DNA from 3 places in the Ruegeria sp. AN6 genome. Region 2 is predicted to be linked to each of the others. Evidence: riboswitches for the same ligand, from Rfam matches in the RefSeq annotation. Region 2 holds a riboswitch; each other region holds the start of a gene.

Region 1 (4,211 bases), on a different contig from region 2:
GAGAAATGGGTCGGCAAGATCGTTGCGAGTCGTGGTTTGTAGGACAACGCCAACGATACCAAGTCCAGCGCCTATCACAGCGGCGAACAATGCACGGGGCAACCTGAGATCAAACACGATCCGGTGCATCGGAGACATCTCGCCGTCGTCGATACCCGTGCCACGCATAATAGCGGTAAATGTCTCAGACACCGGGATCGAGGTGGTTCCGCAAATCGTGGAAACCAGCACAAGGGCGGCCAAAATAGCCGCCCCCAGCAGAAGTGTTAGGCCAAATCGGCCCATATCAGTTGAGGCCCGGATGCATCGCTTGAGCCATTTTCGAGATTGCCTCAATATTTGCGGGGCCAGGTGTCAATTCTTCGTACCGCAAGCCGATCCAACGCTCATTCTTGACGGCATCTGTCTGCGACATCACCGGATGCTCTTGCAGGAATTTGAAGGTATCTGCTGCGCCGTTGCCGGTCTGATAATCCAGCAGCACCAGGAATTCGGGGTTAGATGCGGCCACGGCTTCCCAGGAACTACGGCCCCAGCTTGTATCCATGTCATGGGTGACATTCTCACCACCCGCCGCAGCGATCATAGCATCGGGAATGGCAAACTTCCCAGCAGTGAACGGTGCATCCGCCGGACCATCCAACAAGAAAACTCGAGGCTTCGGCAGCTCGGTCGTTTGCGCTTCGATCGCGGCCAATTCGTCTTTCCATTCACTCACTAGCGCCTCGGCCTTGTCCTCGACCTGCATAACCTTGCCAAGACGCAGAACATCGTCAAACAGCAGGTCCATGCTAGACTCGGGGCGATCCTTGTCCAAATGCACACAGCTTTCTGTCAGGATCATGGTTTTGATCCCGAAGGGTTCCAATGTGTTTGGTGTCACATCCCCACCCGGTTTCATTCCATAATACCAGCCCGCGAAAAACAAATCTGGGTCCGCTGCGACGAGATTCTCAACAGTGGGGTATTTCGGCGCGAGCTCCGGAATGTCACCCCGCAAGGTATCGAATTCCGGGCTGGTCTTGTACCAGCCGGTGATCCCGGTGAGGCCGACGATCTTGTCCTGTAGCCCCAAAGCAAAAGCCATATCCGTCATGTTCATGTCATGCACGACCAACCGTTCCGGCAACGTCTCAAACACAAGGGGTTCGCCGCAATTGTCCACGGTGACTTCCTGCGCTGCAGCGCTGCTTGCAATGGCAGTGACCAAAGCCACGGACCAGATGTGTTTCATCAATATTCTCCTGAGTTTATGTAGAAACAGTGGTTCTTCGGATATCAAGAGCCGGTATCACGCGACCCTCATGGTGAAAGCACAGATAATCCACGCCAAAGGTTTCACGGACCCGTTCGGGCGTCAGAACTTCGGCGACCGTGCCAAATCCGGTCAGGCGCGTGGATTTCATCAAAGCAACATGTGTAGCGAATTCAGGGATCATGACCAGATCGTGCACGATCATTACCACTGTGACCCCAAGATCAGCGACCAGCGATAGCATCCGCCCCTTTGCGTCTGGGTCCAGATGATTGGTGGGTTCATCGAGAAACAGCAAAGAGGGGTTTTGTGCCAAGGCGCGCGCAATATGCGCACGCTGACGCTCGCCCCCAGAAAGCTGAGCCATCCGCTTTTCTGCCAATGGAGCCAGATCAGTGAGGTCAAGTATCCGGTTCAGTTCGCATGCATGATCTTCGGCCGAGCGATCTGCGCGAATGGGAATCTGACCCAATGCCACATAATCACGCAGTGACAGACGCCCGTCAGGAAATTCCTGCTGGCTGACAACGGCTATCATGCGGGCGCGTTCTTTTGCGGATAGGTGCTTGAGGCTTTGTCCATTCATACGCACATCCCCCAATGCCAGTGCCTCGGCACCACAGAGTAGATTCAAAAGCGTAGTTTTACCTGCCCCGTTCGGACCAGCGATCGCAAGAATAGCGCCTTCGTCCAAGGTGAACGAAACGCCTTGCAACAAGATATCTCCGTTAAGCGCGTAATATTCCAGATTTTCGGCAATCAGAAAGCTTTGCTTGGTCATAGCGCTTCCTCAAGCTCAATACGCGGCAGGCGTGAGAGAGTTTTTGTGAACAATGCCCGTGGCCGATCAGTGGCATTTGTCCAACCATCGCCACTCCGCAGATACTGATGGGCAAATTCAACGATCGCGTCCAAATCTTCATCTGTAGAAATGTCACCAAATAGATATTGTGCTTTGCCACGGGCCTGAAAGCCGATGGTGGTTGGCCCTTCACAACCCGCCATACAATTCACAGAGCGGATCACAAATTCCCTCGGCAATCTATGCTTCAACGCCTGGGGTACTTTGTTTGCACTTTCGCCACTTCTGCAGCTCGCGCAGACAAGAAGGATATGATCAACATTGTTCGTCATCTCGCCACCGTTTATTGCGCAATTAAGGTTTTTGTAATGTTATATCGTAACGCTTTAAATATTCTGAACACCGCTTTGGGCACCCCGCGTCGGCGGTTCACGTTGTCGACAATGTATTGATCAGCGATTTTCGCATTTCTCACTCCGCTTGTTTCCAAGCGCAGACGGGAGCTGCCAGTCGTGTGCACACGTGTGAAACGTGTCATCAATACCTCCTTCCAGGACGCCCCGCCCCGGGTTGGTTGAACAATTGATGGCAGGTCTCCTGACTTGCGGGTCCGCGCTTGGCCAACCTTCCCGACCCTTGGGGTCAGTGGCTATTTGGCATAGCTCACCGCTTACAGTTGCGGGGGCAGTTACGGAATTGGCGCCGCTTGGCATTCCTCACCGTATTCCCTTTTCATCCCTCTGACGTATCGTTGGGAACCATCTGCTGCCTGAGTGCCCGAGATCAAGAAATGCGTCAATAACTTTCTCCAAGCTTAAGTCTTCGAAGGTAAGCCAACGCAATACTAGCGAATACGGCGCCAACCGTGTCCGTTTTGAAGTCGTAAATCGATGGATCCCACCCTACCAACTATTGACCGGTAGACTTCATTCTGATGCGAAAACGGCTGTTTGAGATCAAAAGGAATGAGGCAGTAAGGCTGCCATAAGTCACTTCATTTGAAAGAAAAACCAAAAAGGGTTAATCTGCGGGCATTTAGAAGGGGTTGGCTGTCAGATTTCTTTGTAGAGGTTAATTATTGCCTGGGCTTGCTCGGGAAAAGGGGGTTCGTTGACACATTATTTGCCAAACGCTTCACCAGAAGACGTGGTTGACGATATCATCGACCAGAATTTTGAAGCGATCGCGAAGTGGAAAGGTCGAAGGTTAAGAGCGCAACATGGGCGCAGCCATGGGTGTGTCAAAGCCACTTTCACAATCCGGGACGATCTGCCGGAAAGGTTGCGCCATGGCCTTTTCGAAAAGGCAGCAAGTTATTCTGCAGCAGTTCGCTTTTCCAACGGTGCGCATCTGGACGATCGTAAAACCGATGCCCATGGAATGGCGGTCAAACTATTTGATGTGCCGGGCACCAAACTGATCGACGTCGAGGCACTTTCACAACTCAACATCTCGCAAATCAGCGATGAGTTCGACTTTGTTCTTGTCGATCGGGACACTTTCCCCAGCTACCTTTCCGACGATTATGAACGGCTAAGCAGCCTGATCGCCACACTGCAAGCCCTACAACACGCGGCAAATAAGCGTCGCAGCTGGTCATTGAAGCTGATCGTTCGAGGGTTGGTGGCCCTGTTTCGCGCATTTGCCACACAAAAAGGCAGGCGACGCCTTCAGACTGCGAGCGATTTTGCCTCCAACTACATGCAGTCGCCATTCGAGGCGCATTTCTGGTCAACGACGCCCTATCGGCTGGGGACTGACCTGACAGTACGATACCTCGCCCGCAGCGTTCGACATAAGGTAGCAACTAAACCGGTGGACGAGCATGACGGCATCAGCCTGAAACTCCGTCAGGACGTCGCCAGTGACGGCAATCGATTTGAGTTCTGTATAATCGAACCACCGCGTAACGATGGCGACTTCGATCCGCTCGATAACCGCGTCAGATGGGCCTGCGATCCAAAGCCAGACGCACCACTTGACCCGTTTCATCGCACGGTTACACCCATCGCAGATATTACCATCGAAAAAGATGCAGAATTTGATCCGCTCGATGGTGATACCCTGTCATTTTCGCCATGGCGTGTGACCGCCGAGCACAAACCTCTGGGCCCGATCAACGCAATCCGGCTTAAGACTTACCTCAGCCTCGCC
Region 2 (4,211 bases):
TATTGCATCAGCTTCACCGCTTGCCTCTACCAGTGACTGAACATTGCCTTCAGGCAAACGGATATTGATGTATTCATCCACATCCAGGCTCATGATCCAATTTGCGGACTGATAGCTTGGATGACTGCGAGATCGGGTAAAAGCCCGGTTCTGGGGCGCAGCGCGTGGTCCAACCTTGTTGCGCTCATGATGCGCCCAGCCTAAGGCCTGCATCCGATCACCGATGACATCTGTGCCATCAGAACAGTCGTTGGTATAGATCAGGATATCATTGAACCCGATTGCGCGGTTGTAAGCCACCCAATCGATCATAAATGGCCCTTCGTTCTTCATCGTCGTCACGATGAGAAAGGTCTCGTTTCCCATAAGTTAAACTCTTGCCTGTGCCATTATCGGACTATTGTTGATCTGTTTAGAATAGCCTCCGAAATTTGTCCAACGAAGCAAGTCCCAGGAATAACTGGCTACCGCACCTCGGCCCCTCCAGGGAGGGGGTCTGATGAAAATGATGGAACTCAATTTGCATTCAGCGCCAACTAATATTGAGTTAACCGCTGACTTCATCAGAACTTTCCCGCGACAATCCGAATAGCCACCTCCGAACCGCAGATAGCTGTGGCATCATCAAACGAAACTCTTCATGAACATCAGCACATTATGTTTTACCGATTCTGAGGAACCACTTCGTAACCCGGCTCTTCCGGCTCATCATCCTGCATTTCCGCGGGGAACCCCGGAGCACGGATATCCAGTCCTGTAGCTTCCTCAAGGCGTTTGATAATGTTAGGGGAAAGTTCCCGGTCACCGTAGCGAGCGATTCCGTCGTCGAAGATTTCCATCATCACCGGGTTTATCTCCAGCGGCACCCCGGCGCGGTCGGCGACCTCCTGAAACAGACCGATATCCTTTTTGACCAGATCCATGGTGAATGAAATATCGCGGGACCCATTCAGAATCACCTGGCTTTCCGTTTCGTGCACAAATGATGTGCCCGACGAAATTTTGATCGCCTCATAGGTCGTACCAAGATCCATCCCTGCAGCCTTTGCGGTCACCAAGGCCTCGGCGCAAGTGATCAGATTTGCAGTTGCCAGATAGTTTGTCAGCACCTTCAACACTGAGGCCGATCCCAGATCGCCTGTGTGCAAAACGCGGCGCCCCATCGTCGTCAGGAACGGCAGAATGCACTCAAATGTTTCCCGATCGCAGCCTGCAAAAATCGAAATATTGCCCGTAGCCGCCCGATGACATCCGCCCGATACCGGGCAATCAACTGCAGCCCCCCCACGTTCGATCACCGAAGCACCCAATCGTTTTACTTCCGCTTCGTCGGTGGTGGACATTTCCATCCAGATCTTACCGGATGTCACTTCGGACAGCATCTCCTGCATTACCGCGTCCGAGGCGGCAGGAGATGGCAGACAGGTAATCACAGCGTCACAATCACGCATCAATTGGGCGGGGCTTTCAGCTGCCTTCGCACCCTGCGCGACAAAACCGGACACAAGATCAGGGTTGAGGTCATGAACGGTCAGGTCAATCCCATTGCGCAGCAGCGAGCCCGACAATTTTCCGCCCACGTTTCCCAGCCCGATAAAGCCTACTTTCATATGACGCTCTCCCTGTTCGTCTTTCGATGCACATGCCAACACGCCCGTTGACCTAAGTCATGCCGTCCAGCGACCCTCAGAGGTCGCTTTTTTGCCCCTGTACGCACTGTTGAGCGAGACTCGCTTGACAAGGGGGGTAATGCTGTCCCAAGAGCCAAGTGTTGGTGTCTGCAGCAGCAGATGAAAAGGGAATGCGTCAGCGGAATTTCCGTCAAACGCAGCCGCCCCCGCGACCGTGACCGGAGAGGGTGCCCAAGCCACTGGCGAATGCCGGGAAGGCGGGACATCCGACAGAGCACCGCTCTGACATCCGCAAGCCGGGAGACCTGCCAACGCCCGAAGATGAAACCGGACGGGGTGTTCCGGTGTGGGGCTTTAATCAGCCCACATGAAACCCCGTCCCCCACGAAGAGGATTTGGGGGGATGAGAGACATGGCCGACACCACACCGGTCGAACTGCTGGTCTGCACCACCTGTCGTCGCGGCCTACCCGTCGAAGACGACGCCCAACGCCCCGGCACATTGCTGCACAAAGCGCTAGAACAGGCTGACCTGCCCGAAGGCATCACCTTGAAAGCAGTAGAATGCCTTTCAAACTGCGATGAGGGCTGTTCTATCGTGCTGCGTGGTGGACCTGATCGATGGACATTCGTCTATAAACATCTGAGCGAAACCGATCACGTCGAAACCATCATTGAAGGTGCCACCAAGTACCTTCAGACCGAGGACGGGCTGGTCAAATGGCGTGAACGCCCCGAACACTTCCGCAAGAATTGCGCGGCCCGTATTCCCCCGATTGGAGCGCTGAAATGAGCAATCTCGAAAAACTGCCCGTCACCGTGATCACCGGCTTTCTGGGCTCGGGCAAAACGACGCTGGTCAAGCATTTGATGCAGAACCCGCAAGGCAAGCGCTTGGCTGTTGTAGTCAATGAGTTCGGCGATGTGGGTGTCGATGGCGATATCCTGAAATCCTGCGCAATCCCGGATTGCCCAGCAGAAAATATCATGGAACTGGCCAATGGCTGCATCTGCTGCACTGTGGCCGACGATTTCATTCCCACGATCGAAGCGCTTATGGCCTTGGAGCCGCGCCCCGATCACATTCTGATCGAAACTTCGGGCCTGGCCCTGCCTAAGCCGCTGCTCAAAGCGTTCGACTGGCCAGACATTCGCTCGAAAATCACAGTCGACGGCGTGATCGCTTTGGCCGATGCCGAAGCTGTTGCTGCTGGTCGGTTCGCACCCAATGTCGAAGCGGTAGACGCCCAGCGCCTTGCCGATGAGTCGATCGACCACGAGACTCCACTATCGGAGGTGTTTGAAGATCAGATCTCTTGCGCCGACATCATCCTGCTGACCAAGCCGGATCTGGCCGGTCCCGAAGGTGTCGCCAAAGCCAAAGAGGTCATCGCGGCCGAAGCCCCTCGCCCCCTACCCGTCGTCGAAGTCGCCGAAGGTGTCGTGGACGTGCGCGTTGTCTTGGGCCTTGAAGCTGCCGCCGAGGACGACATGGAAGCGCGTCCCAGCCATCATGATGGTCATCACGATCACGAGCATGACGATTTTGAAAGCATCATCGTCGAACTGCCGGAACAGACTGATCCGCTGGATCTGGTCGCCAAGATCGAACGCCTGGCAAAGGAACTGAACATCCTGCGCGTCAAAGGCTATGCCGCGGTTCAGGGCAAGCCCATGCGCCTGCTGGTACAGGCCGTCGGCTCGCGGGTACGTCATCAGTATGACCGCCCGTGGGAACCTGGTGAAGAGCGCCGCTCGCGCCTTGTGGTCATCGCCGAGCATGATGATATCAAAGAGGCCAAAATCCGTGATATCCTTGTGGGTGTGACCGAGGCCGCCGAGTAAGATTCATGCACGTCGTCTTCCGCGAAAGCCACGGGTTAGAGGAAACCGAGACCCCAACCGATCTGGGCCAGAGCCCGGCGGACTTGGTGGTGCTGTCCTTTTCTGACAGTGACCTTGGCGCTTTCGCGGCGGGCTGGCATCGCGGTGGCGGGCCAGACGGGCGCATGCCAACCCTGCGGTTGGCCAACCTAACAGCTCTAAAACATCCCCTGTCAGTCGACACATATGTGGAACAGACGCTTGAGGGGGCCAAAGGCGTCCTGATCCGCCTGATTGGCGGCGTGCCATATTGGTCTTACGGCTTGCAGCAGGTTCTGGCACTGGCACAGGCCAAGGGGATCGCACTGGCTGTCCTGCCTGCGGACGGGCGCGAAGATACGCGGCTGGATGAGTACTCCACCCTGCCCGTCTCAACCCTGCGGCGCTTGGCGCATCTGTGTGATACCGGCGGAGAGGTTGCGGCGCAGGCCGCACTCGCGCAGATGGCACTGGCGGCGGGACTATATGCCGGTCCGGTGATGGGGGCAAAAACCATACCGGATTACGGCGCCTGGTGCCCTGATCGTGGCGTGATACCGGCGGACACAGCTTTTTCGGGCGATGCAAAACGCATAATTGTCACGTTTTACCGGGCCTACCTGACCTCTGCCGACACTGCCCCAATCGCGGCTTTGATCCGCAGTGTGCGATCGCGTGGATTCGAGGCCATTGGCCTGTTCGCCCCGTCGCTCAAAG
Region 3 (4,211 bases), on a different contig from region 2:
AGTAATGTTGTTGAAGTTCTGAACCCGTTTGATCTTGAGAAAATCGGCAGTGTCGAGGTTAAAAGCTGGAACGATATCAATGTCATGCTGAATGTGACACACGGTCTGCACCGTGATCGGGGCACTTGGTTGCCTGCTTACAGGCGGATTGAGGTTCTGAAGAATACAGCCCGGATCATGTCCAGCCGCGCGGAAGACCTTGCGATGCTAATCGCCAGCGAAGGTGGCAAACCCTTGATTGACGCGCGCATCGAAGTGACGCGTGCCATTGATGGTGTCGAGCTGTGTATCCATGAGATCGGTCAGATGGCGGGTCGGGAAATACCGATGGATCTGACAGCAGCAGGATTGGGCCGGATTGCCTTTACACAGCGTGAACCCATCGGCGTAGTGGTTGCCGCAAGCGCGTTTAACCATCCGTTGAACTTGATCGTACATCAGGTGGCCCCGGCTGTGGCCACTGGATGCCCGGTCCTCATCAAACCGGCGCTTGATACACCACTGTCATGCGAAGCATTTGTCGACATCTTGTACGAGGCTGGCCTGCCAAAGGAGTGGTGCCATCTGGCGATTTGCCAAAATGATGTAGCTGAACGGATGATCACGGACGCGCGCGTCGGATTCTTTTCTTTCATCGGATCGGCACGTGTCGGGTGGATGCTGCGCTCGAAGCTGGCGCCGGGGACGCGATGCGCGTTGGAGCACGGCGGAGCGGCGCCAGTTATCATCGATGAGACAGCCGACATTGATGCCATGATCCCCTTGTTGACCAAGGGTGGATTTTATCATTCCGGTCAAGTTTGTGTCTCGGTTCAGCGTGTTTTTGCTCCATCAGGGATGGCGGAAACGGTCGCTCGAAAGTTGGCAGAAGCCGCCTCAGCGCTGAAGGTGGGTGATGCCCGTGACGCCAGCGTGGAATGTGGGCCACTGATCCGTCTGGGTGAAGTTGATCGAGTAGAACAATGGGTAGACGAAGCGGTTGCGGGAGGTGCCCGCGTAATGACAGGGGGTAAACGGCTGGGCCGAACGACCTATGCACCGACTGTCCTTCTAAACCCACCGGCTGATGCGAGTGTGTCCACCTCCGAAATCTTCGGGCCGGTTGTTTGTGTTTATGAATATGATGATCTTAGTGCTGCATACGACGCTGCAAACGCTCTTCCTTTTGCATTTCAGGCGTCGGTCTTTACCAAATCCCTGGATACAGCAATGCATGCCGTTCGGTATTTGGACGCCACGGCCGTCATGGTGAACGATCATACTGCTTTTCGGGTCGACTGGATGCCATTCGCGGGTCGCCGTCAATCAGGGTACAACACCGGCGGTATCGGCTATACCATGCATGACATGACGCAAGATAAGATGGCTGTAATACGGCTGTGATGAAGCTGTCAGGATCGATCCGATACTGATCGAGCGAATTAGGGTACTCTAATTTCGCAAATGGCCTGCTTAGTGACGGAAACGATTGTTGACCGCGCTTTGCATGTTCTGGCATGAACACGCCATGTTCGGTTCCGGGGGATTCCCCCGGAAGCAATAGGGAATGTAGTGCGGTGCTCTTCGCGCCAAATCTGCAACTGCCCCCGCAACTGTAAGCGGCGAGCGCGGCTGACAATGCCACTGGGTTATCCCGGGAAGGCCAGCATAGCGCTTTGACCCGCAAGTCAGGAGACCTGCCGAACACGCGCCCTCGGAAAGGGTGCTCATTGTCGGCGACGGGGTGTGCGCTGTATCCGTTTGTCTCGGTCGACGAACGGACGCGGGCCCTCCCCAAGTCAAATCCAAATATGTGCCGGGGAAGGCGCGACCTGAGAAGGACTGAGTTTTGAAGAAATTGTTTTTGGCAGCCGCAGCTGCTGCAGTGATGCCTACGTTTGCGAGCACTCATTTCCTACTGGAATACACAGAAAACACGATGATCGAGCGACCCGGTGATGTGCCGGTAAAGCTGATATTCTGGCACCCGTTTGAAGCCGGTCATGTGATGACGCTTGAAAAACCGGAAGAATTCTATGTGATCCACAACGGCAGTAAAACCGATCTGCTGGACACATTGGAAGAAACCACATTCGACGGCCCAGACAACAGCGCCAAGGCGTTCAAAGGCTCGGTCCCGGTGAAGCGTTCGGGCGACTATGTGGTGGTGACCGTTCCTGCGCCCTACTACGAAGAATCTGAGGATATTTATATCCAGCAGATCACCAAGGCCTATCTGAACCGAAATGAATTGCCCACCGACTGGGATCAGCCGCAAGGTCTGGCAACAGAAATCCTGCCGTTGAACAAGCCCTACAACATCATTGCGGGCTCAACTTTCACGGGTCGCGTGCTGAGCAAAGGCAAACCAGTTGCAGGGGTCGAGATTGAGATCGAATACATCGCCGCCGCCCCTGACCTGAAAGGCACGGGCGCCGCTGCACCGACGGTGTCACCGCTGCCAGGTGGTGCACTGGTCGCGATTTCGGACGAGAATGGCTATTTCAGTTTTGGTGTACCCAAAGCTGGTTACTGGGGTTTCGCCGCTTTGGGCTCTGGTCCGAAAACCGAGCATGAAGGTAAAGAGCTGAGCCAGGATGCCGTGATCTGGATCCGCGCCTGGGATCTGGAGTAAATCCTTATGCACATTGTAGATGGTGCTCTTTCGAACCCTGTCGTAATCGGCGGTGCGATCGCTGCTGCAGGCGGGATTGCAATGGGGCTGAGGTCGCTGGATCTGGATCGCATTCCCACAGCGGGTGTTCTGTCAGCCAGTTTCTTCGTTGCTTCGCTGATTCATGTGCCGATTGGCCCATCTTCTGTGCATCTGATCCTGAACGGCCTGGCAGGGCTTTTACTCGGTTGGGCCGCCTTTCCGGCCTTGTTTGCCGGGCTACTGCTACAGGCTGTTTTCTTTGGATTTGGTGGACTGACCGTTTTGGGGATCAATACCGTGAACATTGCTCTGCCAGCGGTACTGACCTGGATGATCTTTGGCCGCCTCATCGCCCGAGGCCCGCCCATTCAGGGGGCGATTTGGGCCGGTATCGGGGGGGCGTTCTCAATCGCAGCCACAACCGCGTTTGTTGCCATTTCACTGGCGATGTCCGGTGACGCGTTCCTGCCTGCAGCTAAGCTGGTGTTTTTCGCCCATATACCGGTTATGGGCATAGAAGCCATGCTTACGGGGTTTGCCGTGATGTTGGCGCGCAAGGTGAAACCGGAACTGTTCAAAAAGGCGGTTTTAACATGAAACAACTGGTTGTTATTGCCACACTGATGCTCACACCGATTTCGGCCCTCGCACACAAGGTCATCGCGGGGGTTTTCCCCGCTGGCGAAGCGATCGAGGGTGAGCTGGGGTTCTCCAATGGCGATATGGCAAGCGACCAGGAAGTTTTCGTCTACGGCCCCGATGGTGCTGAACTAGGTCACACCGTTACCGATGGGGACGGGTTCTTTTTGTATATCCCCACAAAACCTGTTGCGCATACCTTCAAGGCCGATCTTGGCGCGGGCCATGTGGCTGAAGTGACCATGTCCGCAAACGAGGTGGCCGAAATCATGGGAGTTGCCGCTGAGGTTGAGGAGATCGGTGCTCAGCCGACGACTGTTGCAAGCGTTGGAACCGTGATGGTTGCGTCTCTGTCCGATCAAGAACGCGCCGCGATCGCTAAAGTGGTGCGCGACGAAACCCGCCCCTTGCGCCGAGAAATTGCCGCCTATCGCGAACATAACGATATGCAAAGTATTTTGGGGGGCATCGGGTATATCGTTGGTCTCTTTGGTGTCGGGTTCTATTTCGCCGCACGTCGCAAGTTGGCCGCCTGATGGCACATGCGCTGGAACCCCAGGCCAAAACTCTGGCCGAGGCAGGTGGGATTGAGCCCTACGGGGTGATCGTGGATTTGGATCCGCGGATGCGCATCGTAATAACATGTCTCTTTGCCGTCCTCACCGTTGCACTAAGTTCAATCCCGTCATTGTTGATCGCGCTTTCAGTTTCGATCGGGCTGTTGCTGATGTCGCGGTTGCCCATTCGCCGAACTCTCAAACATATGGCGATGATGGACAGCTTTATCATCTTCATGTTGGTGCTTTTGCCATTCTCCATGCCCGGAGACACCATGTTCAACCTCTTTGGATTTGCGGCAAGCTGGCAGGGGTTCTGGAAAGCCATTGAGATCGCGCTGACAGCAAACGCCGTGATACTGGCGCTGATGGTCCTGGTA

What was found. A riboswitch is a leader RNA that binds a small molecule or an ion and turns the genes downstream of it on or off. The one in region 2 is predicted to bind cobalamin.
Region 1: linked by a shared signal. The riboswitch ahead of ACR0MQ_RS10970 (DUF1636 family protein) and the one ahead of ACR0MQ_RS12395 (DUF1636 family protein) in region 2 are both predicted to bind cobalamin.
Region 3: linked by a shared signal. The riboswitch ahead of ACR0MQ_RS16310 (DUF4198 domain-containing protein) and the one ahead of ACR0MQ_RS12395 (DUF1636 family protein) in region 2 are both predicted to bind cobalamin.

What each region holds. Positions count from the first base shown of each region.
Region 1 is NZ_JBQFWR010000005.1:238,446-242,656, forward strand. Features, by position in the region: gene ACR0MQ_RS10955 (FecCD family ABC transporter permease) at 1-285, opposite strand, end outside; gene ACR0MQ_RS10960 (ABC transporter substrate-binding protein) at 287-1,234, opposite strand; gene ACR0MQ_RS10965 (ABC transporter ATP-binding protein) at 1,251-2,036, opposite strand; gene ACR0MQ_RS10970 (DUF1636 family protein) at 2,033-2,389, opposite strand; cobalamin riboswitch at 2,628-2,835, opposite strand; gene ACR0MQ_RS10975 (catalase family protein) at 3,168-4,211, shown strand, end outside.
Region 2 is NZ_JBQFWR010000007.1:15,580-19,790, forward strand. Features, by position in the region: gene ACR0MQ_RS12385 (glycosyltransferase family 2 protein) at 1-366, opposite strand, end outside; gene ACR0MQ_RS12390 (NAD(P)-dependent oxidoreductase) at 663-1,610, opposite strand; cobalamin riboswitch at 1,756-1,958, shown strand; gene ACR0MQ_RS12395 (DUF1636 family protein) at 2,044-2,424, shown strand; gene cobW (cobalamin biosynthesis protein CobW) at 2,421-3,476, shown strand; gene cobN (cobaltochelatase subunit CobN) at 3,482-4,211, shown strand, end outside.
Region 3 is NZ_JBQFWR010000011.1:21,121-25,331, reverse strand. Features, by position in the region: gene ACR0MQ_RS16315 (aldehyde dehydrogenase family protein) at 1-1,383, shown strand, start outside; gene ACR0MQ_RS16320 (acetolactate synthase large subunit) at 1-1, shown strand, start outside; cobalamin riboswitch at 1,496-1,698, shown strand; gene ACR0MQ_RS16310 (DUF4198 domain-containing protein) at 1,829-2,614, shown strand; gene cbiM (cobalt transporter CbiM) at 2,621-3,232, shown strand; gene ACR0MQ_RS16300 (cobalt ABC transporter permease) at 3,229-3,810, shown strand; gene cbiQ (cobalt ECF transporter T component CbiQ) at 3,810-4,211, shown strand, end outside.